2 regions of the Rhizobium anhuiense bv. trifolii genome follow, and region 1 is predicted to be linked to the other one. Evidence: riboswitches for the same ligand, from Rfam matches in the RefSeq annotation. Region 1 holds a riboswitch; the other holds the start of a gene.
What was found. A riboswitch is a leader RNA that binds a small molecule or an ion and turns the genes downstream of it on or off. The one in region 1 is predicted to bind FMN.

Region 1 (14,676 bases):
TCCCCGCCGAGATGGGTGGCCTGGTCTACCTCGAAGGCTCGCACGCGCTGGGCATCAAGATGGAGGCCGAGTTCCGGGCCGCAAGCGGTGATCTTTCTCCGGAAGAGCGGATCAGCGCCTATAACCGCCACATGGCCGAAGGCGGCTGGGTCTCGAAGGATCTCCCTGATATGGCGGAGCGCTTCGATACTCGCTGGCTCGCCGCCGATTATGAGGCCGGTGATGTGATGCTCCACTCGCCCTACATGATCCATGCCTCGACCACCAACCAGGACTGCAGCCGACGGCTGCGCCTCTCCACCGACATAAGATATCAGAATGTCGACGACGAGATCGACGTCCGATGGAACAACCATTGGAGTCTCGGCGACATGCTGTAGCGCGGTTCGACGGCCTCATTGGGCACAGCCCCGGCTCTGCCGGCGTATCATCCGGTATAGGCGACGGCGCTGCTGCGGAAAGGCGAGGCCAAAAACGCCCGTCAGCGTGGTCGCGGCGGCCGTTGTTGACCGGCAATCCGGTGTGATGGCCGCTATGGCAGGTTGATTGACGAACGGACGTCGACACAGAAGCGAAGCGCCCGGACCTTACTGCCGCGTCGGACGTTGATGCTGCGAACCTTGAATCTGTCGCATGACTGACCGAGCTATGCTGTAGCCGAACCGCTCGAGTGACCTGATGCCGCGTACGAACCTGAACGATATCCTGATCTTCATGGCAGTCGTCGATGCCGGAAGCTTTATCGCCGGCGGCCAGGCCATGGGCCTATCCCGTTCGGCGGCAGGAAAGGCCGTCATCCGCCTCGAAGACCGGCTTGGCGCGCGCCTGCTCAACCGTACGACGAGAACGCTGGGCCTGACCGATGAAGGCCGGATGTTTTACCAGCGCGGGCTGCAGATCCTCGCATCGGTCGACGAGGCGGAGGCGAGCGTGGCGGGGCAGAGCGGCACGCCGCAAGGTGTTCTCAGGCTCACCGTTCCCGATGCCTTGGGGCGGCTCGTCGTGCTGCCCCTGCTTGAAAAATATCTTCGGGCCTGGCCCGACATCCAGGTCGAAGTGAGCTTCACCGATCGCCCGGCCGACATCGTCGAAGAAGGCTCCGATCTGGCGATCCGGATCGACGCGACGGCGTCGGATACCCGCCTGGTCTCGCGCGTGATCGCCACCTATAAGGCGCGGCTCTGCGCGTCGCCGTCCTACCTGACTGAGCGCGGGGAACCGCGCAATATCGACGACCTTGCGGCCCACGATTGCCTGATCTTCGCCAGCCGCCATCAAAGGCAGGGCTGGCGCTTTCGCGGCGAAGGCGGCTCCTGGGTCAAGGCGCAGGGCCGCAGTCGCCTGAGGCTCGACAGCGGAGAGGCGATCCGCGACGCCGCGCTCGCGGGGCTTGGCATCGCGCTGCTTCCCGATTTTCTCGTCGCCGACGATCTTACCGCCGGTCGCCTCCGGCAGATCCTGCCCGACCTCGAAACCGACGACGCAAAAATCGTCGCCCTCTATCCCGACAAACGCCTGCTGGAACCGCGTGTCAGCCGCTTCATCGATCTGATGGTCGAGGAGCTTGGGGGCCAGGTACGCGACCATGACGCTAGCTCTCGGTGACAGCCTTGTCGAAGCCGCGGAAACTTTTCAGCGCCAGAGGAAAGAGGGTTGCGGCGAGATAGGCGAACCCGGTGAGCGAGAGCGCTGCGGCAAGGCCGATCATGCTGATCAGGGCGCCGCCGAAGAGGCCGCCGAACGGGATGAGGGCAAAGCAAAGGGCGGCGTTCATTGCGGTGACGCGGCCGATCAGCGGCTTGGGGATGCGCTCGAAGATCACCGCCGACAGGATCGGATTGAGGAAGCCCGAGGCAAATCCAGCGATTGCCAGGGTGAGGAAGATGATGGGGAGCGGCGCGTCCAGCGCAAGAACGAGAAAACGCGGAAATCCGGTCAGCAGGAAGGCCACCGTATAGACCATCAGGCGCGGCATCCGCTCGCCGATCGCAGCGGCAATCGCCGCGCCGGCGATCGAAGCGCCGGTGAAGGCCGCAAACATCGCCCCCAGCAATTCCGGGCCATGGCCCGAACTCTGCGTCCAGACGGGCAGCAGCACCGCCCCATAGGCCTGGTCCAGCAGATTGGTGGTCGCCACCATGATGACGATGCTGACGAGCACCGCATCGCCGCGCAGAAAGCACCAGCCTTCCCTGAGATCGCCGAGATAGGAGGACATTCCGCCCGGCCGAGTCTCGGGCGTGCCTCGCGGCGCGGGCATGCATTGCAGCCTTGGCATGCGTTGCAGCCTGGGCATACTTTTCAGCCCGGGGATGCCTACCCCCACAATCAGCGCGGCGGCGGCGAAGGTGACGGCATTGACGACCAGCGCCTGGCCCGGGCCGATCAGGCTGATCAACGCACCGGCGCCGGCCGCACCTACCGTGGAGGCCAGCCGCTCGATGGCGCCAACGACACCGGTCACCCGCTCAAGCGGCACGGCCGCCAATTCGGCGATATCAGGCACCATCGCCTGCTTGGCGGCATCGGACGGACCGCGTAGCACACCCATGGCAAAAACGATCGGTAGCAGTACCTGCATACCAAGCAGCCCGAGCCGGTCGAGCAGCGGCACCAGCATCACCACGGCCACCGAGGCGGCGTCGCAGACGACAGCGATGCGCTTCGTGCCGACGCGGTCGATCAGCGGCCCACTGAGCGCCTTGGCGGCGACATAGGGCAGCATTTCCATCATCGCCGTCAGCCCCGTTAGAACCGGGTTGCCCGTAGCGACCAGCACCAACCAGGGAATGGCGATGGTCGACAGCCGTGTGCCGGAAAGCGAAAGCGTCTCGGCGGCGGCAAGCGCCAGGAAAGGCCCACCCCTTCTCATGACCCGCCATCCTCCTCGCTATGCGGGAGCCGGCCCGGATAGGGAAAGGCGTGTAGCATGATCGAGAAAGGCACCATGCCCGGAGCGGTCGCCTCGCCCAAAGGCGGAGCCACCCGCATTGCTTCGAGGATGATGTCGGTCAGCTGCCTGGTCAGGACCTCGGCCTGTTCCGCCGTCATCGGGATGATGACGTCGTTGGCAGCGCTCGCCTTGCGCCATTCCGCCGGCAGTTCGGCATACTCCTCCAGCGCCTGCTGCATCTGGCCGACCTGCAGGGAGAGTACCGCCTGGTTGAAGGCGAGGTCGAGGTCAAGCGCTTCGCCCTCGGCCTCGCTTGCCGGCACCGAGGTGAGTTCGTGGCTGGCGCGCCACCAGCGGTCGCGCCGCGAAGCATGCGGCGCTTCCTCGATGAAGCCGTATTGGGCGAGCTGGCGCAGGTGATAGCTGGTCGCGCCGCTGTTCAGCCCAAGCCGCGCTGCAAGCTGTGTCGCCGTGGCAGGCCCGTCGATCCGCAGCATGCCGAGCATGCGCAGCCGAACCGGATGCGCCAGCGCCTTCAAGGCGGTCGGATCCGGCACGACGCGACTGACGGTGCGCGGTGCGGTGACGGATTGAACAGGCTGTGGGCGCGGTTTTTTCATGCGCGAAGCCTACTATTGCAAAGACATCTTTGCAAAGCTTTCTTTGCAATAATAGATGCCTTGCGCGTGGCTCAATCCGTCGGCAGCGTGAACACCGCACAAGGGTCGGCAATGCCCCGCAAGGTATGCTCTCCCAGCGGCATCAGCGCGGTCGTCGTATTCGCTGCCACGGCACCCGAGATCAGCACGCTTCGGCCGAGCGGCTTGCACAGCCCCTCCAATCGACTGACCAGATTGACGGCGGGGCCGATGGCGGTGAAGTCCAGCCGGTCGGCCGCGCCGATATTGCCCCACAGGATCTCGCCGAAATGCAGCGCCGCGCCGAAGGGCAGCGGCGCCAGCCCCTGCGCCTGCCGCAGTTGGTCGAGATGGGCCATGCCCGCCCGGCTGGCGGCGACCGCGCGAAGGGCGGCCTCGCAGGCTTCGCGATCCCCTTGGGCTGCATCGCCTTCGCCCGACGCAACAGTGACCGGAAAGATCGCCAGCACGCCGTCGCCGATGAACTTCAGCACCTCACCGCCGAAGGCATGCACTGCGCCGGCGACGCGGTCGAACCAGGCATCCAGCGCTGATATCATCACGTGAGGTTCGGTTACCTCGGAGAGCGCGGTGAAGTCGCGCAGATCGGCGCAGAGAAGCGCCGCGCGGATGGTCTCGCCGGTGCCGCGGGCAAGCGCGCCGGCCTGCACCCGGGCGGCACTGCGCCGGCCGAGATAGGCTTCGAGCAGCGCGGCCCGCGCCTCCCGCGCCGCCAAAGCGGCGAGCGGCGCTGCGGCAAAACGCGCGACCTCGCAGAGCAGGCTGGCTTCGGCCGGAGCGAATGCACCGCCCCCTGCCCCGTCGGCAATCCCTGCCCAGCCGAGTAGCGGGCTGTCCGATGCCTGTTTGTCCCGCGGCGGCCCGATCCTTGCCTCCCATACCGGCCCCAACCCGGCGAGCCACTCGCGCCCGGCCTCACTTTGCGGGGCCGCGGCGAAGGCCAATGCCTCGATGACGGCGCCGGTCTCGGCCCGCCACAGCCAGGTGCGCCGCGCGATGATCGGATGCGGCACCGAAAGCGTCAGCGCCCCGCCGGAAAGCGGCAGGCCATCGGCCAGCAACCGTCGCCCGAGCTCGGCCAGAAACCGTTCGGGACCAGGCGAGGCCCCGGCCTCGTCAACCAGCCAGGCAAGGGGAGACGGCAGATCCATCGCTCAACATCGCATGCCGACGTGGACGTCCGCAAGGATATCGCCGGGGTGATCGCGGAGACGTTTTTCAGCGACCAGTCCGACGCCTGTAAAAGGCGTCCGCATCGCCTGTCGAAAACCGTCCAGCGCGGTGGAAAACAAAAAATAAACACTTTAAACTTGCGCGACTTTGATTCCATTATAGGATCGTTCGTCATCGTGTGATTGAGGGGTACGATGGGCACGATATTCTGGCCGAAAGATCCGCTGGATGGGGATGACATGACGCTGCTGACGTCGATCCTCCGGCGATGGTGCGAAAGATATCAGGTCGAGCTGACGGCGGAGGAGAGCAGCCGCAAGGCGAAGGAACTCGTCGAATGGTTCGAATTCGGCGTCAAGGATCCTGTTGAGCTTGAAGAACTGATCGACGGCAAGTACTGGCTCGTCAGCAGTATTTGACCATATCGGACAAATCCAGAGAACGCTGCCTGTCAGCGTCGGCGAAGCCGTTTCATCAGAAAAGGCCGGGCGAAAATCGCTCCGGCCTTCGTCCATCTCGATCTCATGCATGTCGCCCAAAAGCGTGCAGCGGTTTTGGGACAACCACATGCATAAATCAAAGACTTAAAGCGCGTCGCATGACTCCGGTTTGACGCGACGCGCTTTAAGCGAGACGTTTAGTCATCATCCCGCCAACGACGGTCGCGATCCCAGCGCCTCTCATGGCGCCAGCGCGGGCCATCCCAATCCCGGTGACGCCGCTCCCAGCCCCAGCGGGGCGGACCACCGTAGAAAGCGACTGGCGGCGGGCGGCGCCAGTTTCGCCGGCATTCGCCCCAGCGGGTCAGGTGCCAGCCGCGACCGCAGGCATAGTCGACCTTCGTCACATTGCTCTGCACATTGATTGTTCCAATCGGCATCGCCTCAGCTGTACCGATCGAGAGGCTGCCGGCAAGCAAGGCAGCCGCGATAGAAAGTGCCTTCATCGAGAACTCCATTTCAATCCAGCCGCAATCACTTTAGGAGCGCCAAATTGAACTGGAGATGAACTGCGCGTTCATGTTTGCGGGAGCAAAAGAAGCGCTTTCGGACAGCCGATCGCAGCGCCGGCCGGCAGTATTCCCCGCTGCGGCAAACGCTTCCGGGCACCCTGCTGCCGGCGCAAAACCGTTCATGTCCTGCCGTAAAAAGGATCGGGACCCGGATCACGCCCGGCGGCGACCTCGGTCAGCCGCCCGAGATAATGGGCCCAGCCTTCCGCATGGCCGGCGCATTGATCGGCGCTGGGCAGGCCGCTATGGGTGAGCCGCAGCAGCGTTCCGCCGCCCTGCTCGATCAGGTCGATCTCGACCAGGCTCGATCCCGGCGGTACCACTTCGCTGCCGTCCCAGCCGAAACTGTAGGCAAGGCGATGAACCGGCACCACCTCGCGAAACGAGCCGCGCGCAAAGCGGGCGCCGGTGACATTGACGAGATAGAGCCCGCCCGGTTGCGGCTCTACCTGCGCTTCCGTTCCCATCCAGCGCAGGATCTTCTCCGGATCGGTCATCAGCGCAAACACCGCAGCCGGCGGCGCCGCGATATGCGCCTCGCGGTGAACGACGAAAGATTCTGGCATCACTCCCTCCCATGGTGGCTGTCGCCTGCCCCGCCTCGGGCGAAGACGGCGTATCCTGTTCCGTTATGTTGTTCCGACGTGGATGTCCTCACCCGAGCATGTAGGGGCAAGCCCATCCTCAGCAAGAGGCATCGGCTGTTCGCCATCGACGGAGAAACGAAACCGCCACTTTGCGAGCCTTGATCCGCATCGACAGATTCATCGATCACGAAAGCATTTCCGACCTATTGCCAGCCCGCCGCCTTCCCCCTATTGTCGCCGCCGTTCTCAGGGCGGGGTGAAAGTCCCTACCGGCGGTATGCAGTTTCGATTGCGAGCCCGCGAGCGCCTTCTTAAGGAAGGGTCAGCAGATCAGGTGAGATGCCTGAGCCGACGGTCATAGTCCGGATGAAAGAGAACGTGCGTTCCTGCCGCCCTTGCGGCTGTCGGGAACGTTCGTGATCGCCTTGGGTGATGTGTCTGTTCGCCAAAGGAGATTACCATGACACCCACCCGCTACGCCTTCGTCAAAGCGAGCTGGCACGCCGACATCGTCGACCGCGCCCTTGATGGCTTCTATCAGCTCGTTCCGCCCGAGCAGGTCGATGTGTTCGATGTTCCCGGCGCATTCGAGATGCCGCTGCTGTCGCGCGATCTCGCCGCAACCGGGCGTTATGGCGCCGTCATTGCCGCCGCCTTCGTCGTCGACGGCGGCATTTACCGCCACGAATTCGTCGCGCAGGCCGTCGTCGATGGGCTGATGCGCGCCGGCATGGATACCGGCGTGCCGGTGCTGTCGGTTTCGCTGACGCCGCATCAGTATCAGGAAACCGAACACCACAAGCAGATCTACCGTGCGCACTTCATCGAAAAAGGGCGCGAGGCAGCAAAGGCAGCCCTGACGATCGGCAAAACCCGCGCCGCTCTCGCCGCGTAGTAGGATCCATCTTCCCGAACGCGGCTCGATGAGCCGCAACACAAGAGCGAAGACGGCGGGAACTAACCCGCCGCCTCACTGGATCGACTGACCTTGCCACCCCGCGGGTCGGAAACGACACGCCCAAGGGTGGGGAACGACACGTCCGCGGATCGGAGCAACAGGCCTTGTGTCGCAGCGGAATCCGCCAATACCGGCCAAATCCGACAGAATAATTGATTCGACGGCCCGACCGCGCTGTGGTCCACTGACCGCTGACATGTATCGCCATTCTTAACGCATCCCAAACCCCATGGAGCTGAAGATGAGCAATGCACTGCGCAGCGAAACCCCCATGCAAACCCCAAAATCACAGCCTGTCGACACCAAGCTCGAGGTGGTCGTCATCCCCGTTTCCGATGTCGACCGCGCCAAACGTTTTTACGACGGCTTGGGTTGGCGGCTCGACGCCGACTTTGCAAATGACGCCGATTTCCGTGTGATCCAGTTTACCCCGCCCGGCTCCGGCTGCGCGATCATCTTCGGCAAGAATGTCACTGCCGCAGCCCCGGGTTCCGCCCAGGGACTCTACCTGGTCGTCTCCGATATCGAGGCTGCCCGTCGCGATCTGATCGCCCGCGGCGTCGAGGTCAGCGACGTGTTTCATGACGCTGCCGGCGTCTATGCCGGCAGGGACGAGCCCTATCTGTTCGGGCGGCTGCGCATCGCCGGCCGCGATCCCGAACATCGCAGCTACCGCTCCTTCGCCTCGTTCAAGGATCCGGACGGCAACGGCTGGCTGTTCCAGGAAGTCACCACGCGGCTGCCCGGACGCATCGACGCCGACGAAACGAAATTCACGACTTCCACCGAGCTTGCGGCAGCACTGCGCCGCGCGGCAACCGCCCACGGCGAACACGAGAAGCGAAACGGCGGCAAGCACGACGAAGGCTGGCCGGACTGGTACGCCGAATACATGGTCAGCGAACAGGCCGGCAAGCAGTTGCCGCTATAGGCACGGGCTCCAGCGTCATCGCAGACGGCAACATCGTTTGACAAGCGTCTCGGCACGCATCGCGCCGAGACGTTTTATCGTGTCTGCCTTCCTCGTAGCGGCTCTCGGTTCAGACACCCTCGCCGCCTCGTCAGCCGACCTCAGCCGCCATACCACATCCGCCGCAGCAGGTGATCGCCGCGGACGAGTTGGTGAAAGAGCGCAGCGCCGGCATGGAAGACCAGCAGGCCGACAAGCAGCAAGGCGCCTAACCCATGCGGGCCACGCGGCGGATAGGCAGTGAAATCAGGCAGCATGGCGCCGGGTGTCCCGAAGACGGCGGGGGCGGCACCGCTGAGGATCATCATCCCGATGCCGCTGGCGACCATGCCGAGAATGAAGACGTAAAAGGCGACGTGGACAAAGCGCGCGAGGCGCGCCTGCCAGCGAGGCGATGCCTTAACCGGCGCAGGCTTGCGATCGAAACGCCACCACCAGACAAGGCGAAGAGCCGTGAGAAGCAGGACGATGACCGCCACCGGAATGTGGAAGCGCAGCAGCCCAGCCTTGGTCGCCGCGTCCACGGCGTTGGCGGCCCGGAAGCCGGAGCCGAGCAGCGCCAGGATCAGAACCGCGCTCAGCCAGTGGATCGAGATCGCTATTGCGCCATAGCGATCAGGCCTGCTCTTCAACATCTCCATTTCCTTCCAGTTTGCTGCGCAGCGCCTTCATGACGGCGTGCGTGGTTTTGAGATCCTCGACCTGAAGCCCTTCGGAGAGCATATCGACCCACGGCGCCTGCAGGTGCATGGCGGTTTCATATGCCTGTTTTCCCTTGTCCGTCAGCACGACGAGCTGTGCCCGCCGGTGATGCGGATTGGGCTGGAACGCCAGAAGCCCTTCCTTGTCCAGATCGTTGACGATGCGCTGGACGTTCTGGCGGTTGGCCCCCATGTCGCGCGCCAGCCACGCGACTGGCTGCGGCCGATCTGCCGTGGCCACAGTGCCGAGGACATGCCATCGGGCGCTCGTCAGACCGAGCCCCTCGACGAGCTTGTCGCCCGCGTTGATCATCCGGTTGTTGAGCCGGAAGAGATCCAGAATGAGGTCGGTCAAGGCTGTTCCAGCCGGGCTTCGCTGAGGTCTTTGCATTTGTCACCATGTACCTATATTGACATTATGGTGTCAAAGGAAATATGTATCCTTATCACCAGATTGACATCATGTAATCAATTCAGATGGAGCCGACCATGTCACTCATGCGTCCGATGGACCCCGCCTTCCCGATCGATCGTCAAATCGCGCTCGATGCTTCCGCGATCGTCCTCATCAATCTCTTCACGCTCGACAAGGCCGACGAGCAGGCCTTCCTTGAAGCCTGGCAGGCCGATGCGGCCTTCATGAAACGCCAGCCGGGCTTCATCTCGACCCAGCTTCACCGGGCTATCGGCGAAAGTCCTGCCTATCTCAACTATGCCGTCTGGGAATCGACCGCCGACTTCAGGGCGGCATTCTCGCATCCAGAGTTCAGGGCAAAGCTCTCCTCCTACCCGTCCTCGGCCGTTGCCTCCCCGCACCTCTTCCAGAAGGTCGCCGTGCCGGGCATCTGCGTCGCCTAGGAAGCCCGTTCCCTGAGAGCGGGCACATGGATCTTCGCGGTCCGGTCCCTCGACTCCGCGCCAGAAGGTCTCATTGAGATGTGGAAGACATCTGCGACATTATCCAATCGGAAAATGCGAGCATGGCTGCCGTTGGCGGCCTTGATTGAAGTCGGGTCAGCCAATAGCTCCCCAATGATATCGTCGTGGGAAAGGGTTGGTTTAGAGCCCCTGACGACAGGTGCCTGGAAAACATCGACGGCGGCGCCAGAGCGATTCCCAATCCTTGCAGCGCCGCCTCCGTCATGGCGACGGAAGAGTCGAAAACGATGCCTGCGTTGACCTGCGCCGCCGGAGGAACATCCGCTGCCGCAAACCAGGTGCTCCACTCGTCGGCCCTGTAACTGCGCAAAAGCGTCGCCTCGAGTAGGTCTGCGGGCGACCTTAAACGCTCCGCCAATTTGGGGGTGCAGAGTGGAGAGAGCGGAGCGTCGAACAGACGCGAGGCTTCCGTGCCGTGCCAGGAGCCGCTGCCAAAGCGAATGGCGAGATCCAGTCCTTCAGCGGCCATGTCGACGCGATTATTGTTTGTCGAAATGCGCACGTCGATGAAGGGATGACGCTGTTGAAAATCCGGAAGCCTTGGCAATAACCAGCCGACAGCAAAGGTTCCGACGACGCCCAAAAACAGCAATTCCCGAACCTGACCGGCTTCAATCCTGTCCAGCGTGATTGCCATTTGATCGAAGGAAGTGGTCAACGTCGGCAAAAGAGCTTCACCTTCTGCGGTGATTTTCAGGCCCCTTGGAAGGCGCTGGAAAAGGGCAACGCCCAATCGCTTCTCCAGGCTTTTGACCTGCTGGCTGACAGCGGCCTGGGTAACACAAAGCTCGATCGCGGCGCGGGTGAAGCTGAGATGTCTCGCCGAAGCTTCAAAGGCCCTCAAGCCATTCAAAGGAAGGAATTGCCGAACCATTTTAGCCATAGATTTTCTTGTGTTTCCTCCGAGATATCATCGTTTGCCGCCACAAAACAGTGCCGCTAAATGCCATGCTCATGCGCCCTTTGGCGCTGAGAAAGCTGCTTCCAGAGGATGAAAAAATGAAGTGTGACTGGCTAGGAATTCTATCGGCCGCATTGGTCTCGACATGCGTTTCTACAAGTGGCTTTGCGGCCGACGAGATGAAGCTCAAAGCCATCTCGGACGCTGCGATCAAACCGGTCATGGACAAATACGGCATCCCCGGCATGGCCGTTGCCATCACCGTCGACGGCGAGAACCACATCTTCAATTACGGTGTCGTCTCGAAGGACACCGGCAGGCCGGTCACTGCGACCACCATGTTCGAACTGGGATCGATCAGCAAAACATTTACGGTGACCCTGACATCCTACGCGGAAGCGATCGGCCGACTTTCACTGTCGGATCAGGTCAGCAAATATCTTCCGTCGATGAAGGGAAAGCCTTTCGGCGAAGTCGCGCTGATGAATTTGGCCACGCATACGGCTGGTGGGTTTCCGCTGCAGGTTCCCGATGACATCAAAACCGAAAAACAACTGATCGACTATTTTAAAACCTGGCGCCCCTCATACGAGGCTGGGACCCATCGAACTTACGCCAATCCAAGCATTGGAATGCTTGGATATATAACGGCGAAAAGCATGGATGAGGGTTTCGTCGCTTTGATGGAAGGCAAATTGTTTCCCTCCCTTGGATTGAAAAGCACGTTCATCGATGTGCCGAAATCGCGAATGGCGGACTATGCCCAAGGCTACAAGCGGAGCGGCGATCCCGCCCGGATGACGTCGGCATCTCTTTCATCGGAAGCCTATGGTGTCAAATCGACAGCGAGCGACATGATCCGGTTCGTCGACGCGAACATGGGCCTGGTCAAGCTGGACGAGACGTTCCAGCGGGCGATCACGAATACGCATCGGGAATACTTCGATGTCGGCGCGATGACCCAAGACCTTATTTGGGAGCAGTATTCCTATCCCACCACGCTGACGACGTTGATGGACAACAATTCCAGCGCGATGCTGAAGACCATTCCCGTCAAGCAACTGACGCCTGCAGCGGAGCCGCGCGACGATCAATGGATCAACAAAACCGGCTCGACGAATGGTTTCGGCGCCTATGTGGCCTTCATCCCGAAAGAGCGGATTGGCATCGTCATCCTGGCCAACAAAAACTATCCCAACGAGGATCGCGTCTCTGCCGCTTACCGAATACTGACTGATATAATTTCGGCGCCCTGACCCGGTAGAGCATGATGCCGAAAAGTGTGCGCGGTTTTCGGACGACATCCGGTTCTGGCATCAGCGGTCGAACATGTCCCGCCATTGCTTCTCACCGATCAGGCAGTCGGCACCCGTCTCGCCGCCGGCGGTTTTCTGCACCGTCGCCGGCGGGGAAAGGCCGCTGATCTCCAGCACCAACTTGCGGCGCACGGCAACGGCAAAATCCTCGATCTTGCGGACCGGCAGCACGAAGGCGCCGGGCCCGCCGATCACGCAGTCCGCATAATATTTGTCGAGCCCGTTGGGCGCATCGGAAGGTCGCAGCATGATGGCCAGGCCGTTGATGATCATGCCTGCTTCCACCGCCTTGTCGCGGGCGGGGCTGACGGGATTGCCCGAATTGTTCGGCCCGTCGCCGGAGACATCGATCACCTGTCGTCTGGACTGAAAGGGACTGGAAACGATCATGCTGGCGCCCTGGGCGATCGCGGTGGAGATCGATGTGCGCCGCTGCGTGGCAATCGGCCGGGCTTCGAGCTTGTCGGCAAAAGCGATCGCATCCTCTTCCGTCTCGATCACCTGCCAGTCGATCACCGAATCCTGGACGACATAACCGGCCCATTCGAAATAGCTGATGGCGATGCGGCCGGTCAGCCCGCCCTTCACCGCGTCGATGAATTCCTTGTGCTTGAGCGCTTCGACATAACCCTCGCGCTGGATGCCGATCTCCTCGAAATCCATCGACCGCGAGGTGTCGACGGCGAGCACCAGCGTCGCGTCGACCTCGCTTCCCCCCGCCTGCGCGGCCGGGACGAGGCCGGAAAGACCCATAAGCACCGCAAGTGTCGTCAGCATTGGCAATCCAATCCCCGCACCATCCAGGCCAGCGAACTCTAACACAGCTTGGCCGACGCAGGATGCCCGGCCGTGCGCCCAGCTTCAATTTTCGGTGATGGAATCGAAAGCCGTCAATGCAAGGGAAGCCACAAGGGGCTCTTCCATGTTTTCAGCGCCTCGAGAAAGACCTGCAACCGGGAGGGCAGGAAGCGGCGCGTGGGATAGACGGCATGCACGAAAATTTCTTCGGACGACCAGTCCGGCAGCAGGCGGATAAGCTCGCCGCTTTTGATCTGCTCGTCGCAATAGGTCGAAGGCAACAACCCGATCCCGTGTCCGCGATAGGTGAAGGCGCTCACCGCATCGAAATCCCGGCTCGATACCAGCCCCGATACATGCACGTCGATCGATTTGCGCCCGCTGACGAGATGCCATTCCGCTTCGCCGTTGCGACCGTTCAGCAGAACGCACTGATGGTCCTTCAGGTCTTCGGGCTTTAAGGGAAGCACCCTGCCCTTCAGGTAGTCCGGCGCGGCGACCAGATAGCGTACGCTCTTCCCGAGCCGCTGCGCAACGATGGTCGAATCCTTGAGATCGCCGAAGCGGATGCCGAGATCAATGTTCTCCGCGATCAGATCAAGGAACAGGTTGGTGACGAAGAGATCGACCTGAATCTTCGGATATGTCTTCAGGAAGGCCGAGACGAATTCGTAGAAGGCCTCCTGTCCAAAAATGACGGGCACGGAGATCTTCAGCAGACCTTCAGGCTTTTTCTGGGTCTCGGTCAGCACCTCCTCGGCGTCGAGGAGATGGGCAAGCGGTTCACTGCACTGATCGAAATAGGCCCTGCCCTGCGCCGTGAGGCTCAGCTTGCGGGTCGTCCGCTGCAGCAGCGTCACGCCGAGTTGCTCCTCCAGCGACGTCACCTTCCTGCTGACGGTCGACACCGGCATGCCAAGTGAATGGGCCGCACGGCTGAAGCTGCCATACTGCGCCACCTTCACGAAAACGGCGATGTCGTTCAGATCGGCCATGCCGGGATTTTTGCATATGTGCAAAAGAGAATCCAGATATTTCCATCTAACCGAGTAATGGAGTTTTCGCCATATTCACCCTGCGAAAACAATCACAACCCGATGGAGGCGCATTCGCAGCAGCCCCATCTCGAGCGACCCCGCCTTCGCAAAGCCAAGGCCCGCGTTGCCCGAACCAGTTTATGGAGATCAGCATGACTACGGGAAAAACAGTCATCGTCACGGGCGCCTCCCAGGGTATCGGAGCCGGGCTCGTCAACGCCTTCATCGAGCGCGGTTACAATGTCGTTGCCACCTCGCGCCAGGTCAGCGCCTCAGAGGCGTTCCAAGCCTCCGACAAGCTGGCGCTCGTTGACGGCGACATCGGCGATGCCGAAACCGCAGCGCGGGTAGCAAAAACCGCAATCGACCGGTTCGGCTCGATCGACGGCCTCGTCAACAATGCCGGCATTTTCCTAGCCAAGCCGTTCGTCGATTTCACAATGGCCGACTTCAATAAATTGTCCTCGACCAATCTCGAAGGCTTCATCCACCTGACCCAACTGGTCGTCAGGCAGATGCTCGCGCAGAAAACCGGCGGCAGCGTCGTCAGCATCACCACGCCATTGACCGATCATCCGATCGCCGGCTTCTCCGCCTCGGTGTCGATGATGACCAAGGGCGGCATCAACGCCATCTCCAAGAACCTGGCGATGGAATATGCAAACGAGAAAATTCGCTTCAACATTGTGGCTCCCGGCGTGGTGGACACGCCGCTGCACAAGGACAATCCGA
Region 2 (14,676 bases), 1.4 Mb from region 1:
CACTCTAACCGACTGAGCTACACCCGCGCATATGATCGGCCATTGGCGGCCGCGAGGATGAAGAAACCGGACAAACGACAAATCGCATTTGCGTTTTACAAAGACTTGAAATGGCGCGAGTGACGGGGCTCGAACCCGCGACCTCCGGCGTGACAGGCCGGCACTCTAACCAACTGAGCTACACCCGCAATTCATTTCAAGCAGTCCGGATGCCTTCGCACCCTCACCAAAACGGCTGCCCGTTTCGATGAGCGGCTAACTACGGGGTTCGTCTTTTAGTGTCAAGCAGGTTTGGAGACAAAACCATGACAGTCTGTGAAATGTTTCGGCGGGTTGGGTGCCAGACGAACAAAAGCCGGCACTTCCGTGTTCCGCAGCGATGCTCAGGCGCAGACGCAGCGCCTTCGAAACGGAGATGCTCGCCACCCTCCCCTCACTTTTCCACAGCCGAGCCGAACCTAAGCGGCATTGCCAGACACGGGGCAAGACACGGGAGCACCACCAAAAAAATCAAAAAATCTTCACAAACACTCTTGCGGTTTTGCCGCGTTCCGCATAGATCACGGCCACCAACGCGGCAGGCCGATCCGGCTTCGTTTGCGATGGGCGATTAGCTCAGTTGGTAGAGCGCCTCGTTTACACCGAGGATGTCGGGAGTTCGAGTCTCTCATCGCCCACCATTTCCAAAGTTTCCGCTGCTTGTCCATCCGATTCGGGTTTCCGAATTCGCTCGCTAATCCGGTCACGATCTGCGCAAGGTGTTTCGTCAGGAGACACCTCATGAAAATCGTTGCCATCACCTCCGCGCTGCTTCTCGCCAGCGCGGCTGCGCCGTGCATTGCCAAGGAGCCCGCGCAAGAGGTGTTCCTGTCTGTCGGAGACCAGACGATGACTACGTCGGGAGAAACTCCGGGCCGCGAAGCCAGAACATATCTCCTGAGAATGCAGTCGGATCTGCCGATTGTTTTTTCGGTCGATGCCGACAATTCAGCCTGCAGCCTGGAAATCATGAAAGCCAGCCAGCGCGGCGTCTTCAGCAAAATCAGCCGATTCCCCGCATCTTTTAGAGACAGCGGTCAAAGTGGCGATGAATATAGGTTTTCGTTTTTCCAGAACCGCGTTTCATTTATGAGCGGCGCCCGATGCGCCTTCTCATTTTCTCTGACACAGAAGTGACTGGGTGATTGGGGTGATGGGTACGCCTTCCGTCTGGCGGGCACTCATCGTCACCATTTCATCGCTTCGCCCGTTCTTGGTCCACCGTCGAAACCAGCCGCGAATCGTCCACCATTAGAGCGACGTAAGGCGAAGCGGCGATCAGTCCTATATCAACCTCATGCTATCAAAATCTCTGCCCGCTTCTGGCTGGAGTGACTGCGACCGTGGCCGAGTGCGGGTAGGTCTGCGTTCTCGAAGCGGCATTCGGCAAGACGTTCCCGCGCACCAAGGCGTTACGCCCGGCAGCTTCAGATACGCCATCCCCGCAGCGCTCCACAAAACGGGCTACTCCCCGCCTTCGCGCCACTTCCTATTGGGCGAATGGATGGAGACCGGCAAAAGTGGGAGAATTCGCCGCCCGGAAAGTCTCCGCGCTTGAAGGCTTACGACGCCTGGAGGTTTGTCATGAGGACCCTATGCTCCGCATTGACGCTGTGCATCGCGATTGCCCTTTGCACGCCAAGTGCCATCTATGTCAGCCTGCCCGGATACGCCTTCAAGACGAATCCGAAATGCCAGCGCCACGAACCAAAAACGCGATTCGACAGAAGGTGTGACTGGCCGAGACTGGGCTACAAGGACTTTACGCCCCCGCTTGTGACCGTGCTTGGAATCTGAAGACTATCTGAGAGTCCAGACGCCACTGGTGTCGCCCGAGGGCCTTCATTTCTTCGCCAATTCCTTATCCACCGCCGAAACCAGCCGCGAATCATCTGCGGTCACGTCAGGCGCGAAACGGGCGGCGACTCTGCCGTCGCGGCCGATCAGGAATTTTTCGAAGTTCCAGAGGATGTCGTCCTCGTCGCCGCCTGTCATGCCGTGGGATTTCAGGCGCTCGCGCATCGGTCCGTCGCCGGTCGTCGCGACACCCGATTTGGTCAGTTGCCGGTAAAGCGGATGCTGCGCCTCGCCCTTGACCGAGATCTTCGAGAAGATCGGGAAGGTGACGTCGTAGGCGCTGGTGCAGAAGTCGAGGATCTCGGCGTCGGTGCCGGGTTCCTGGCCCTTGAAGTCGTTGGCGGGGAAAGCGGCGATGACGAAGCCGCGCTCGCGCTTTTCGCCATAGAGCTTTTCCAGCCCCTCATATTGCGGCGTGAGCCCGCATTTCGAGGCGACATTGACGACCAGGAGCACCCTGCCCTTGTATTCGTTGAGCGTGGTCTCGCGACCATCCACAGTCTTGACCGGGATATCCAGCACGTTGCCTGTCACGGGAACCTCCAATTCGTAAGGATATGGTTCGCCCAAGTTAGCGATATCGCCGCCGTTGTCATCAGCGTCGGGATCAACTTGGCTTCCACAGGACGCCGGTGCGGCTTCCGGCCGCACCGGGCCTCAGCCTCAGGCGGGAGACGTTTCCTTCACATCGTCGAGCAGGAAGTGCACGATGAGATAATCCGTCTTGTAATGGCGGCCGCTGTCCGACACGGAATCGACGCTGCCGCCGTCCTTCGGGTGCCAGGCGTGGTAATGGGGATTGGTGGTGATCAGGGTGATGGCCTTGCCATCCCTTTCGCCAAGCCGGAAGCGCATCTCGGCGAGCGGCCAGATCCGCTCATAATCCTGCATGGTGATTCGCGCCTTCAGCGCCTTGCGCTGCAGCGGCGCTTCGCCGGCCTCGGCTGGTGTTTCCAACATCACCTCCTCAGCTCCGCTGATGATGGCGTTGAATTCTTCAGGCCACATGCGTCTCATGAAATCGCTCCTCCCGAGGCTTTTTCGTCAGTTCACAGATGGAACTTAGCGGTTTGTCCGAAAGAAGCAAATTCCCGTCATGCGGTTGTCATCGGCACCAGTCGCTCCTACCTTCCCGTCAAACCGCATCAGGGCCGTCAGTCGCCCGCAATCCCGAGATCCGAGATGAAGACACGTGAAGAAAGGCAGGCGCTCCGGGCGAGCATGCCGCGCACTCCGCTCAGCGCCCATCACATGGAGAATGCCCGGCTGCTGCCGGACCGCGGCGAATTGCTTTACCGGATCCCGAACGGCGGCATCGGCGTCGAGGTCGGCGCAGCCTTCGGCGAATATACGGCGGAGATCCTGGAAAAGAACCGTCCGGCGCAGCTCTACCTCATCGATCCCTGGTCGATGGATCGCTACAGCTCCGGGTTGGACGCGATCCACACGAATTTCGCGGCCGAGATCGCGGCCGGCCGGCTGCACCTGATGCAGGGCACGTCGCTGGAGAAGCTTGCCGAGTTCGAGGACGATTTCCTCGACTGGGCCTATATCGATACCGACCATTCCTTCGATCTCACCTGGCAGGAACTGCTGCTCTGCGACAAGAAGGTGAAGCGGACGGGGCGCATTGCCGGGCATGATTTCTGCACCGGCAATACGGTCAAACCGATCGTCTATGGCGTCGTCGAGGCGGTCACCAAGTTCTGCAAGGATTACTGCTGGCAATTCGAGTTCCTGACGGTCGAATCGCACGCGCATTTTTCCTATTGCCTGAAACGGCTCTGATCCGCTCACACTTTGCCGGAATATTGCTCGTCGCTGACCTTTTCCATCCAGTCGACATGGCTGCCGTCCAGCGCCTCGTGCACGGCAATATGCGTCATCGCCGTATCCGGGGCAGCACCGTGCCAATGTTTTTCATCAGGTGCGAACCAGACGGTATCGCCGGGGCGGATTTCGCGGATGTCCCCGCCCCAGCTCTGGGCGAGGCCCTTGCCTGATGTGACGATCAGTGTCTGGCCGAGCGGATGCGTATGCCAGGCCGTGCGGGCGCCGGGTTCGAAGGTGACGGAGACCGCCCTCGCCCGGGCCGGCGCCGGCGCTTCCATCAGCGGATCCTGGCGGACGGCGCCGGTGAAATAGTCGGCCGGTGGCTTCGTCGAGGGGCGAGAGCCGGCGGGTTTGATCTCCATGATCTTTCCTTTTCCATTCATTGCGGTTGAAGCCTTGTGGCGGAACGATATTTCATCGAGGCGGCCAATCAAAGCCGGATCGACAATTGCCGCAAAGTCGCCCGACTGATAATTCCAATGTCTTTCATCACCAAAGCGCATCGCATCGCGCTTGCTTCATGCGACGCGCCTTGGCTCTTTGTTTTTATGCATGTCGTTATCCCTACACAGTTTCAGGCGACATGCAGTAGGGAGGATTTTTCATGAAACACCATGCTTTTGGCCGCATGCCCTTCACCGTCACCAATGTCGGCTTCGGCGCCTGGCAGATCGGCGGCTCCTGGGGCGATATCAGCGAGGCGGACGGACGCGCCGCCCTGAATGCCGCACTCGATGCCGGCATGACATTCATCGATACGGCTGATGTCTACGGCGACGGCCGCTCGGAAAAAATCATCGCCGACGTGCTGAAGACGCGCGGCGGCGCCCGCCCGATGGTCGCCACCAAGGCCGGCCGCCGCCTCAACCCGCATGTCGCCGAAGGCTACACCACGGCCAATCTCGAAGGCTTCATCGATCGCAGCCTCAAGAACCTCGTGGTCGACAGCCTCGACCTCGTGCAACTGCACTGCCCGCCGCGCGAGGTGCTTTACCAACCGGAGGTCTTCGAGAGCCTGGACGCTCTGCAGAAGGCCGGCAAGATCAAGGGTTACGGCGTCAGCGTCGAAAAGGTCGAGGACGGGTTGAAGGCGATCGAATATCCCGGCGTCGTCAGCATCCAGATCATCTACAACATCTTCCGCCAGCGCCCCGACCACCTGTTCTTCCAAGAGGCGCGCCGCAAGAACGTGGCGATCATCGCCCGCGTGCCGCTCGCAAGCGGTCTCCTCTCCGGCAAGATCACCCGAGACACGCACTTTGCCAGCGACGACCACCGTAATTTCAATCGTCACGGCGAGGCCTTCGATGTCGGCGAGACCTTTGCCGGCGTGCCCTTCGAGGTCGGCCTGCAGGCAGTGGAAGAGGTGCGCAAGCTGGTGCCCGCAGGCGCCACCATGGCCGCCTTCGCCCTCCGCTGGATCCTGATGGCTGAAGCCGTCACCGTCGTCATCCCCGGCGCCCGCAATGCCGAGCAGGCCAAGGCCAACGCAGCCGCCGCCGACCTTGCACCGCTTTCGGCCGACGTCATGGCCGCAACCCGCGAAATCTACGAGCGGCTGATCGCGCCGCATGTGCATCAGCGCTGGTAGAGTCGGAGTGCTGATTCTTTGCTGGGGAGGCCAGATGGCCCCTCATCCGGCTTCCGCCACCTTCTCCCCACTCGCGGGGTGAAGGGACCATGCCGCAACGCCTCCGTTCCCCGTACACCTCTCGCAGGGCACGTCCCCTCTCCCCGTTTTACGGCGAGAGGGCTAGGGCGAGGGGCAGCTTTCAGTTTGTCGCATTCAGCTCGACCGGGAAGAACAGTGTCTCGCCGGAGGAGTCGCTGACGCCGTCATTGTCGGTGACCGCGTAGGGTTTGCCCGAGGCGTCGAAGGTGAAGCCTTCGAGCTTGTCGAGCACATAGCCGTTGGTCGCGGTCTTGAGTTCACCGAGGAAGTCGTGTGCTTCGGTCTTCTTGACGACCGGCAGTGCACCGCCAAGCTTGGCGGGCTTCAGCTCCGATATCGCGACCTTGTAGAGCTTCTTCAGCCTGGCGGCATCGCCGACCAGGTTGTCGCGCTCGATGATGTAGACGCTGTCGCCCTGGGCCGAGATTTCCGACAGGCCGACCCAGCCGCTTTCCGTCTTGTCGAGCGGATAGCGCACGGCGCCCCATTCCTTCCTCTTCGGATTGTAGGAGACGAGCTTGACGAAGCCCTTCTCGTCGTCACCCCACTCGCGCTGCACCGCCATCCAGAGTGTCGTATCGTCACCGGTGCCGACAATGGTCACGCCTTCGAAGCCGTAGCGGATTTCGTTGGCGGCAAGCTCCTTCGGCAGGGCGATCTCGGCCTTGATGTCGCCCTTGGCATTGACGTTATAGAGGGCGTGCGGAACGAGACGTTCACTGTAGCCTTCCGAGGCGAGCCAGAAGGAGCCGTCGGCGGCAGCCGCGATGCCTTCGATGTCGAGCTTCTGGGCCGGAGCGCCGTCACGCCTGACGACAAGGGCCTCGGTGATGACGGCCGGCTTCTTGCTGGCATCGATCGTGTAGATCGTCGGCTGCGAGCCGAGAACGCTGTCGCTGACGGCATAGAGCATGCCCGGCTTGCCCGGAACGGCAGCAAGACCCGAAAGAGCTGCAAAGCCGATCGGATTGCCGTCCTTGTCGGCGGAGACGATCTGCGGATAGGCCTTTTCGCCTTCCGAGCGCTCATAGATCATCACATGCGAGCGCGCACCGCCGTCCTTGCCGAGGTCGAGTTCGTTGGCGGTTGCAAGCAGATTGCGCGCAGGAATGGCGATCGCGCCTTCCGGCGAAATGCCGGACGGCAGCAACTGGACGAGTTCGGGATCGGCGCCGGTATCCTTATAGACGCCGACGACCGAGGCGCGTTCGGCGAGCAGGAAGAAATATTGCTCGTCGCCGAATTTGGCGGCTTCGAGACCTTCGGGCTCGACGCCCTTCGATCCCGACCGGCTTTCCGGATAGTGGCCGATATGGGCGACAGCGCGTTCGAAGGATGCGCCCGATTCGTAGAGAATCTTGCCCGTCTTGTCGAAGATGGTGAAACCACGCGAGCCGCCCTGGTAGTCGCCTTCATTGGCGACGAGGAGGCGGTTGTCGTCGAGCCACTTCACGGCGTCGGGCTCGCGCAGCACGCCCTTGGATTCGCCTGAAAATTTCAGGGCGCCGTCACGCTTGGTGTCGATGCCGGTCAGATCGACGCTGCCGGCGGAGAAATGCGTCTTCACCGCGGCCGTATTGGCGTCGATGATGACAATCTCGTTGTTTTCCTGCAGCGTCAGCGCAATCTCGTTCAACCCGTTGAAGGCGACGAATTCCGGCTCCGGATCCTCCGGGGCGACGCCGGCAAGGCCGGTCAGCGCCACATGCTTGATGGTGCCGCAATCGACGGTGCCGTTCCTGACCTGGAAGACGACGAGGTCGCCGGCCGGCATCTGCGGGATCTTGCCGTCATTGACCTCTTCGTCACGCTCGTTTTCGATGGCGATGGCGCCGAGCGTCTTGTCCTTGTTGAGGGCGATCGAATCCGGCTGGCCGCCGAGATCGCAAGTGCTCTCGATCTTCCTGGTCGCGACATCGACGATCGCGAGACGCCCCGAGGGCTTTGCCTTGCTTTCGGAGGTGTTGACGGCGACGAGCGCCTTGCCGGCGCTCGAGGTAACCGAGGTCGGCTCACCGTCCATCATGACAGCGCCGCCGGCTTTCGGAGCCTTGGCGTCGGTGATGTCGATGAAGCCGATCGCGCCGAGCGGGCTGTCGCTATAGATCAGCGTGTTGCCGTCGTCGGTCGCAGTGATGATTTCGGCGGAGCTGACCGACAGCTTGTCCTTGTCATCAGGCAGGTTCTGGGCGACCGGGAAGGAAGCGATGCGGTTGAAAACTGGTTCGGCCGCGGCCGGAAAGGCGACGGATGCGAGAAGCACGGCAGCAAGCGCTGCCTTGCGCGATGAAATGGTCATGAAATCCCCCATGTGTCGAATATTCGAAACATGAGTTTTCTGCGGGAGCGGCATGACAGAGGCATGACAGAGGCGGCATTTTTCGCCGGATCACCTCAGGCGGGTTTGCGCTCCCTGCGCATCTCGTTTCGCATGATGAAAAGCGACGCGGAGAGGATCAGAGCCGCTCCCAGCCAGAGATAACCCGCCGGCGCATAACCGAAGAACAGCCAACCGGCCAGCACGTTCAACGGCAGCTTCAGATCGTCGAAAGGCTGGACATAGGCGGCATCGGCCGCGGCATAGGCAAGTGTGAGGAAATACTGGGCTGCCGCGGTCAAAAGCCCCGCCAGCAGGAACAGGGCAAGCGTTGCACCGGTCGGCACGGCAAAGCCCGCCGCAAGCGCCAGCCCGCCATTGATCGGCGTCAGCAGCACGAGCAGCCAGACGGTGATCGTCTCCGGTCGTTCGATGCCCGTCAGGCTCTTGGTGATCAGCGACGAGGCGCCCCACAGCAGCGCCGAGAGCACGGGCAGGAGAGCCGCCCAGCCAAAACCGTCCGACCAGGGCTGCAGAATGATCATCGCTCCGGTGAAACCGGCCGCGGTCGCCGCCCAGCGGGCCGGGCCGACGCGCTCGCCAAGGAAAAGCCGGGCGCCCAGAATGATGAAGAAGGGCGAGGTCATCACCAGTGCGATCGCCTGCCAGATCGGCACCGAAGCAAGGCCGGCGACCCAGGCCTCGACGCCGAGCGCGGCAAGTGCCACGCGCGCCAGGTGACGCCAGGGATAGCGCGTGCGCATCGTCGCAAGGCCGAGCCTGCGAAGGAAGGGCAGCGAAAACAGGAAGGCGAAGCCATATTGCCAGAAGGCGGCCGAGGCCGAGGGGAAGGCAAGCGTCATCGTCAGCCATTGGGTGACGACGTTGAGAAGCGAAAAAGCAATGCCGGCAAGGACCATCCAGAGGGCGCCGACAACGGCGCGAGACGGCTCTGCGGCTAGGGAAGTCTGATTCATGTCTTTCATCCGAAACCAGGGACCAACATAAATCAGGACGCATGAGCCACGACCAAGCGACACGGGGCAGATCCCTGCCCTTCGCACAGCCGACACTCATTCTCTTCCATCCGGACTTTAACCGTCGGCTCCGGAATCGCACCGGATCTGCTGACCCCTCCCCGCTTCGACGCGAGAGAAGGCGCTCGCGGGCTTGAGTCGAGACCCTTACCGCCGGTGGGGAGTTTCACCCCGCCCTGAGAACAGAAATGTCGTAAATTAAAGCCCGCGCGACAGCAAGGTCAGCCAAAGCAAAAAGGCAAGAGGGCCTGCCAAAAGCAAAAAGGGTCCGGCAAAGCCGAACCCCTCTCAAATCCTGCACAACCGGTCTCGTTTCCGGTTGGCGGATAATCTCAGATCAGCCGTTGACGGCGTCCTTCAGGCCCTTGCCGGGCGTGAATTTCGGCACGTTGCGAGCCGGAATGTCGACTTCAGCGCCCGTGGACGGGTTACGGCCCTTCGTTGCAGCGCGATGAGAAACGGTGAAGCTGCCGAAACCCGCGAGGCGGATGTCGCCCTTGTTCTTGAGTTCAGCCTGGACAACGTCGAAAACCGCGTCAACAGCGGAAGCCGCGTCAGACTTCGTCAGTCCTGCCTTTTCGGCTACTGCGGACACGAGTTCATTCTTGTTCATGTTTCCACCCCTTTCTAAATGGTATGAAACGACTCAAATGTAAGCTAGGCGCAGAATAGGTTTCATCAGGCCCGCCGGAAACCCAAAAGCCCTGCAAATCAAGGAAAAGCAAGCGTCTACATGACGTTTTCACAAAAAAGGCTGGCGTTTCCGCCAGCCTTTTTGTCTGTTTTGTCCCAATGGGGCATAAATGTGGCACAGGCCACTCAATGCGCTATGGTTGCGCCCGTCTCATCGAGGCCTTCGACCGTTGCGATGACGGGCGTTTCCACCGTGCCGTCCCATTCGATCGGCTCCGGCCGCCGGATCAGCGCATGCTTGATCACCTCGCCCATGCGGGATACCGGGATGATCTCCATGTTGTTCTTCACGTTATCCGGAATCTCCGCCAGGTCCTTGGCGTTTTCCTCCGGAATCAGCACCTTCTTGATGCCGCCGCGAAGCGCTGCGAGCAGCTTTTCCTTGAGACCGCCGATCGGCAGCACACGGCCGCGAAGGGTGATTTCACCGGTCATGGCCACATGCCTGCTCACCGGGATACCGGTCATGATCGAGACGATCGCGGTTGCCATGGCGACGCCGGCCGAGGGGCCGTCCTTCGGTGTCGCGCCTTCCGGCACGTGCACGTGGATGTCGCTCTTGTCGAAGCGCGGCGGCTCGATGCCGAAATCGACGGCGCGCGAGCGGACATAGGAGGCCGCTGCCGAGATCGATTCCTTCATGACGTCCTTCAGATTGCCGGTGACCGTCATGCGGCCCTTGCCCGGCATCATCACACCTTCGATGGTCAGCAGCTCGCCGCCGACCTCCGTCCAGGCAAGACCGGTCACGACGCCGACCTGATCCTCGCCCTCGGCTTCGCCATGGCGGAAGCGCGGGACGCCCAGATAGTCGGAGATGTTGGCGGCCGTCACGTGAACGGACTTCGTCTTGCCCTTGATGATCTCGGTGACCGCCTTGCGGGCGAGCTTCATCAATTCGCGTTCGAAGCTGCGGACACCGGCTTCGCGGGTGTACTGCTGGCTGATCGCCATGAGGGCGTCGTCGCTGACCGAGAATTCTTCCGGCTGCAACGCATGTTCCTTGATGGCCTTCGGCAGCAGGTGCCGCTTGGCGATCTCGCGCTTTTCATCCTCGGTGTAGCCGGCGATACGGATGATTTCCATGCGGTCCATCAGGGGTGCTGGAATGTTCAGCGTATTCGCCGTCGTGATGAACATCACGTCCGACAGGTCGTATTCGACTTCCAGGTAGTGGTCCATGAAGGTCGAGTTCTGCGCCGGATCGAGCACTTCGAGCAGAGCCGAGGACGGATCACCGCGGAAGTCCATGCCCATCTTGTCGATCTCGTCGAGCAGGAAGAGCGGGTTGGACTTCTTCGCCTTCTTCATCGACTGAATGACCTTGCCGGGCATCGAGCCGATATAGGTGCGGCGGTGACCGCGGATTTCGGCTTCGTCGCGAACGCCGCCGAGTGCCATGCGGACATACTCACGGCCGGTCGCCTTGGCGATCGACTGGGCGAGCGAGGTCTTGCCGACGCCCGGAGGGCCGACGAGGCACAGGATCGGGCCCTTGATCTTGGTGGCGCGGGCCTGCACGGCCAGATATTCGACGATGCGCTCCTTGACCTTGTCGAGACCGAAGTGATCGGCTTCGAGGATCTTCTCGGCATTGTTGAGATCGGCCTTGATCTTCGACTTCTTGCCCCACGGAATGCCGAGCAGCCAGTCCAGATAATTGCGCACGACGGTGGCTTCCGCCGACATCGGGCTCATCTGGCGCAGCTTCTTCAGTTCCGCATCGGCCTTTTCACGGGCTTCCTTGGACAGCTTGGTCTTGGAGATGCGCTCTTCCAGCTCGCTCATCTCGTCGCGGCCTTCCTCGCCGTCGCCGAGTTCCTTCTGGATCGCCTTCATCTGCTCGTTAAGATAATATTCGCGCTGGGTCTTCTCCATCTGGCGCTTGACGCGCGAGCGGATACGCTTTTCGACCTGCAGGACCGAGATCTCGCCTTCCATGAAGCCGAGAGCTTTTTCGAGGCGCTGTTTGACGCTGGTCGTCTCCAGCATCTCCTGCTTCTCGGTGATCTTGATCGACAGATGCGAGGCGACCGTATCGGCGAGCTTGGAATAGTCGTCGATCTGGCTGGCGGCGCCGACCACTTCGGGCGAAATCTTCTTGTTGAGCTTCACATAGCTCTCGAATTCGGAGACGACCGAACGCGACAAGGCTTCCAGTTCGACCGGATCGTCATGCGGCTCCTCGAGCACATGGCCGAGCGCCTCATAGAAATCCTCGCGGCTGGTATAGGTATCGATCTCGGCGCGGGCGCGGCCTTCGACCAGAACCTTGACGGTGCCGTCGGGCAGCTTCAGGAGCTGCAACACGTTCGCCACGGTGCCGACATTGTGGATCGCGGACGGATCCGGATCGTCGTCACTGGCGTTGATCTGCGTCACCAGCATGATCTGCTTGTCGGAACCCATGACCTCTTCGAGCGCACGGATCGACTTTTCCCGTCCGACGAACAGCGGCACGATCATATGCGGGAAAACCACGATGTCGCGCAGGGGCAGAACAGGGTAGGCAGTGCTGCTCGCTACAGACGTTTTCTTCGTCATTTTATGTCCTTTCCATCGTCCCGTTACCGGGCTCTCTGCACGGCCGCTTGGGACCGGCCGGCACTCTCACTTGTTGCTACAAGTGGAGGTTCTGACTACGCTTTTCAAGCCACGCTAACGCCCGCGTTCCCCGGATGTGACGGCTTTGTTACAACGGAACGCCAACACTATGAAGCGCGTGGCTGGACCGGCGCTTACCACTTCCGACCCGGCTAAAATACAAACGCCAACAATAGGCTTACGGAATCACCGCATCATTGCCAAGCACTCCCCTTTGCGCAACATCGGCAAAGGCAATTCCGGTTCCCACCGGCAAAATACTAACAGCGCCTCGCATGGTTTTTCAAATAGAAAGGGGCCTGCCGATGGCAAGCCCCCAAAATAATCATAGGAAAGCAGCAAGATCACGCCGAAGCGTTGGCCTTTTCTTCCTGACGATCGGCATAGATGTAAAGCGGACGGGCCGAACCGCGCACCACTTCCTCCGAGATGACGACCTCGCGCACGCCTTCCAGCGTCGGCAGTTCGAACATCGTGTCGAGCAGGATCTTCTCCATGATCGAGCGAAGGCCGCGGGCGCCGGTCTTGCGCACGATCGCCTTGCGGGCGATTTCGCGCAGGGCATCCTCGTGGAAGGTCAGTTCCACGTCTTCCATCTCGAACAGGCGCTGATACTGCTTGATCAGCGCGTTCTTCGGCTCGGACAGGATCTGGATCAGCGCATCTTCATCGAGATCCTCGAGCGTCGCCAGAACCGGCAGACGGCCGATGAACTCGGGGATGAGGCCAAACTTGACCAGGTCTTCCGGCTCCAGTTCGCGCAGGACTTCGCCGACGCGGCGGTCGTCCTGGGCCTTGACGGTGGCGCCGAAGCCGATCGAGGTCTTCTCGCCACGGGCGGAGATGATCTTGTCGAGGCCGGCGAAGGCGCCGCCGCAGATGAACAGGATGTTCGTCGTGTCGACCTGCAGGAATTCCTGCTGCGGGTGCTTGCGGCCGCCCTGCGGCGGTACGGAAGCGACCGTGCCTTCCATGATCTTCAGCAGCGCCTGCTGCACGCCCTCGCCCGAGACGTCACGGGTGATCGACGGGTTGTCGGACTTGCGCGAAATCTTGTCGACTTCGTCGATGTAGACGATGCCGCGCTGCGCACGCTCGACATTGTAGTCGGCAGACTGCAGGAGCTTCAGGATGATGTTTTCGACGTCCTCGCCGACATAACCGGCCTCGGTAAGCGTCGTCGCATCGGCCATGGTGAAGGGAACGTCGATGATCCGGGCGAGAGTCTGGGCAAGATAGGTCTTGCCGCAGCCCGTCGGGCCGACGAGCATGATGTTCGACTTCGCCAGCTCGACTTCGCCGTTCTTGGAGGCGTGCGCCAGGCGCTTGTAGTGGTTGTGCACGGCGACCGACAGGATCTTCTTCGCCTGCCGCTGGCCGATGACATATTCGTCGAGGACCTTGATGATGTCCTGGGGCGTCGGAACGCCGTCGCGGGACTTGACCATCGAGGACTTGTTCTCCTCGCGGATGATGTCCATGCACAATTCGACGCATTCATCGCAGATGAAGACGGTCGGTCCGGCAATCAGTTTCCGGACTTCGTGCTGGCTCTTTCCGCAGAACGAACAATAGAGAGTGTTCTTGGAGTCGCCGCCGTTGCTGCCGCTGACCTTGCTCATATCATTTTCCTTCCAGCACGCCGCATTTCAAGGCGAAATCGCGGTCCACTCTATCAGCTCCTGGCGGCACTCCGTTTCCGGAGCCTTTGCCGAGAAGGGCTTCAGGGGGTACGAACCGGTCCCAACCAATCATGTCCGGGTTCCGGCGGCAACGAATTCCCCTTCGAATGCCGAATGCTATGTCATAAAAATTCAACATAGCATTAATAGTTACTATTAGCGTCTTCGTCGCCGGATGAAAGCCCTTGTTCAATCACAAATGGGATAGAACTGTGGCGACAAAAACACCATCCCAATTAATTACTAGGCCTGTTCGCCTTCCATTTCGAGGCGCGACGTCAGAACCTTGTCGATGACGCCCCAGCCCTGGGCTTCGTCCGCATCCATGAAATGGTCACGATCGAGCGTCTTTTCAACTTCTTCATAGGTGCGGCCGGTGTGCTTGACATAGACCTCGTTCAGGCGGCGCTTCATCTTGAGGATGTCGCGGGCGTGGCGCTCGATGTCCGAAGCCTGGCCCTGGAAGCCGCCCGAGGGCTGATGCACCATGATGCGGGAATTCGGCGTGGCGAAGCGCATGTCCTTGTGGCCGGCGGCCAGCAGCAGCGAGCCCATGGACGCGGCCTGGCCGATGCAGAGCGTCGAAACCGCGGGCTTGATGAACTGCATCGTATCGTAAATCGCCATGCCTGCGGTGACGACGCCACCGGGCGAATTGATGTAGAGGGCGATTTCCTTCTTCGGGTTTTCGGCCTCGAGGAAGAGAAGCTGGGCGCAGACGAGCGTCGCCATGTGGTCTTCGACGGCGCCCGTCAGGAAGATGATGCGTTCCTTCAACAGGCGGGAATAGATGTCGTAGGAGCGTTCACCGCGGTTGGTCTGTTCCACGACCATCGGCACGAGGGCCATAGCGGTATCGACTGGGTTTCTCATGTGCGTCCTTTGTCAACGTCTCGCCGGCCGGCGCCGGGAATCAAAGAAAAATGTCTTATCCCTACATAG

Region 2: another riboswitch for FMN. It lies ahead of ribN (riboflavin transporter RibN); the one in region 1 lies ahead of NE851_RS25205 (6,7-dimethyl-8-ribityllumazine synthase).

Annotation. Positions count from the first base shown of each region.
Region 1 covers NZ_CP098803.1:3,328,652-3,343,327, forward strand. Annotated here, with positions in the region: gene NE851_RS25165 (phytanoyl-CoA dioxygenase family protein) at 1-380, shown strand, start outside; gene NE851_RS25170 (LysR family transcriptional regulator) at 679-1,605, shown strand; gene NE851_RS25175 (MFS transporter) at 1,592-2,872, opposite strand; gene NE851_RS25180 (winged helix-turn-helix domain-containing protein) at 2,869-3,513, opposite strand; gene NE851_RS25185 (adenylate/guanylate cyclase domain-containing protein) at 3,585-4,703, opposite strand; gene NE851_RS25190 (hypothetical protein) at 4,920-5,144, shown strand; gene NE851_RS25195 (GCG_CRPN prefix-to-repeats domain-containing protein) at 5,363-5,671, opposite strand; gene NE851_RS25200 (SRPBCC family protein) at 5,857-6,303, opposite strand; FMN riboswitch at 6,563-6,706, shown strand; gene NE851_RS25205 (6,7-dimethyl-8-ribityllumazine synthase) at 6,785-7,219, shown strand; gene NE851_RS25210 (VOC family protein) at 7,524-8,213, shown strand; gene NE851_RS25215 (cytochrome b) at 8,354-8,887, opposite strand; gene NE851_RS25220 (MarR family winged helix-turn-helix transcriptional regulator) at 8,868-9,344, opposite strand; gene NE851_RS25225 (antibiotic biosynthesis monooxygenase family protein) at 9,443-9,811, shown strand; gene NE851_RS25230 (LysR family transcriptional regulator) at 9,882-10,766, opposite strand; gene ampC (class C beta-lactamase) at 10,892-12,049, shown strand; gene NE851_RS25240 (DUF1194 domain-containing protein) at 12,110-12,886, opposite strand; gene NE851_RS25245 (LysR family transcriptional regulator) at 13,000-13,902, opposite strand; gene NE851_RS25250 (SDR family NAD(P)-dependent oxidoreductase) at 14,097-14,676, shown strand, end outside.
Region 2 covers NZ_CP098803.1:1,947,468-1,962,143, reverse strand. Annotated here, with positions in the region: tRNA gene NE851_RS18300 (tRNA-Asp) at 1-27, opposite strand, end outside; tRNA gene NE851_RS18295 (tRNA-Asp) at 112-188, opposite strand; tRNA gene NE851_RS18290 (tRNA-Val) at 605-680, shown strand; gene NE851_RS18285 (hypothetical protein) at 781-1,176, shown strand; gene NE851_RS35370 (hypothetical protein) at 1,624-1,836, shown strand; gene NE851_RS18280 (glutathione peroxidase) at 1,882-2,430, opposite strand; gene NE851_RS18275 (hypothetical protein) at 2,560-2,913, opposite strand; gene NE851_RS18270 (class I SAM-dependent methyltransferase) at 3,079-3,684, shown strand; gene NE851_RS18265 ((R)-mandelonitrile lyase) at 3,690-4,091, opposite strand; gene NE851_RS18260 (aldo/keto reductase) at 4,334-5,320, shown strand; gene NE851_RS18255 (esterase-like activity of phytase family protein) at 5,502-7,700, opposite strand; gene ribN (riboflavin transporter RibN) at 7,796-8,704, opposite strand; FMN riboswitch at 8,790-8,943, opposite strand; gene hupB (DNA-binding protein HupB) at 9,093-9,368, opposite strand; gene lon (endopeptidase La) at 9,575-11,992, opposite strand; gene clpX (ATP-dependent Clp protease ATP-binding subunit ClpX) at 12,397-13,674, opposite strand; gene clpP (ATP-dependent Clp endopeptidase proteolytic subunit ClpP) at 13,978-14,607, opposite strand.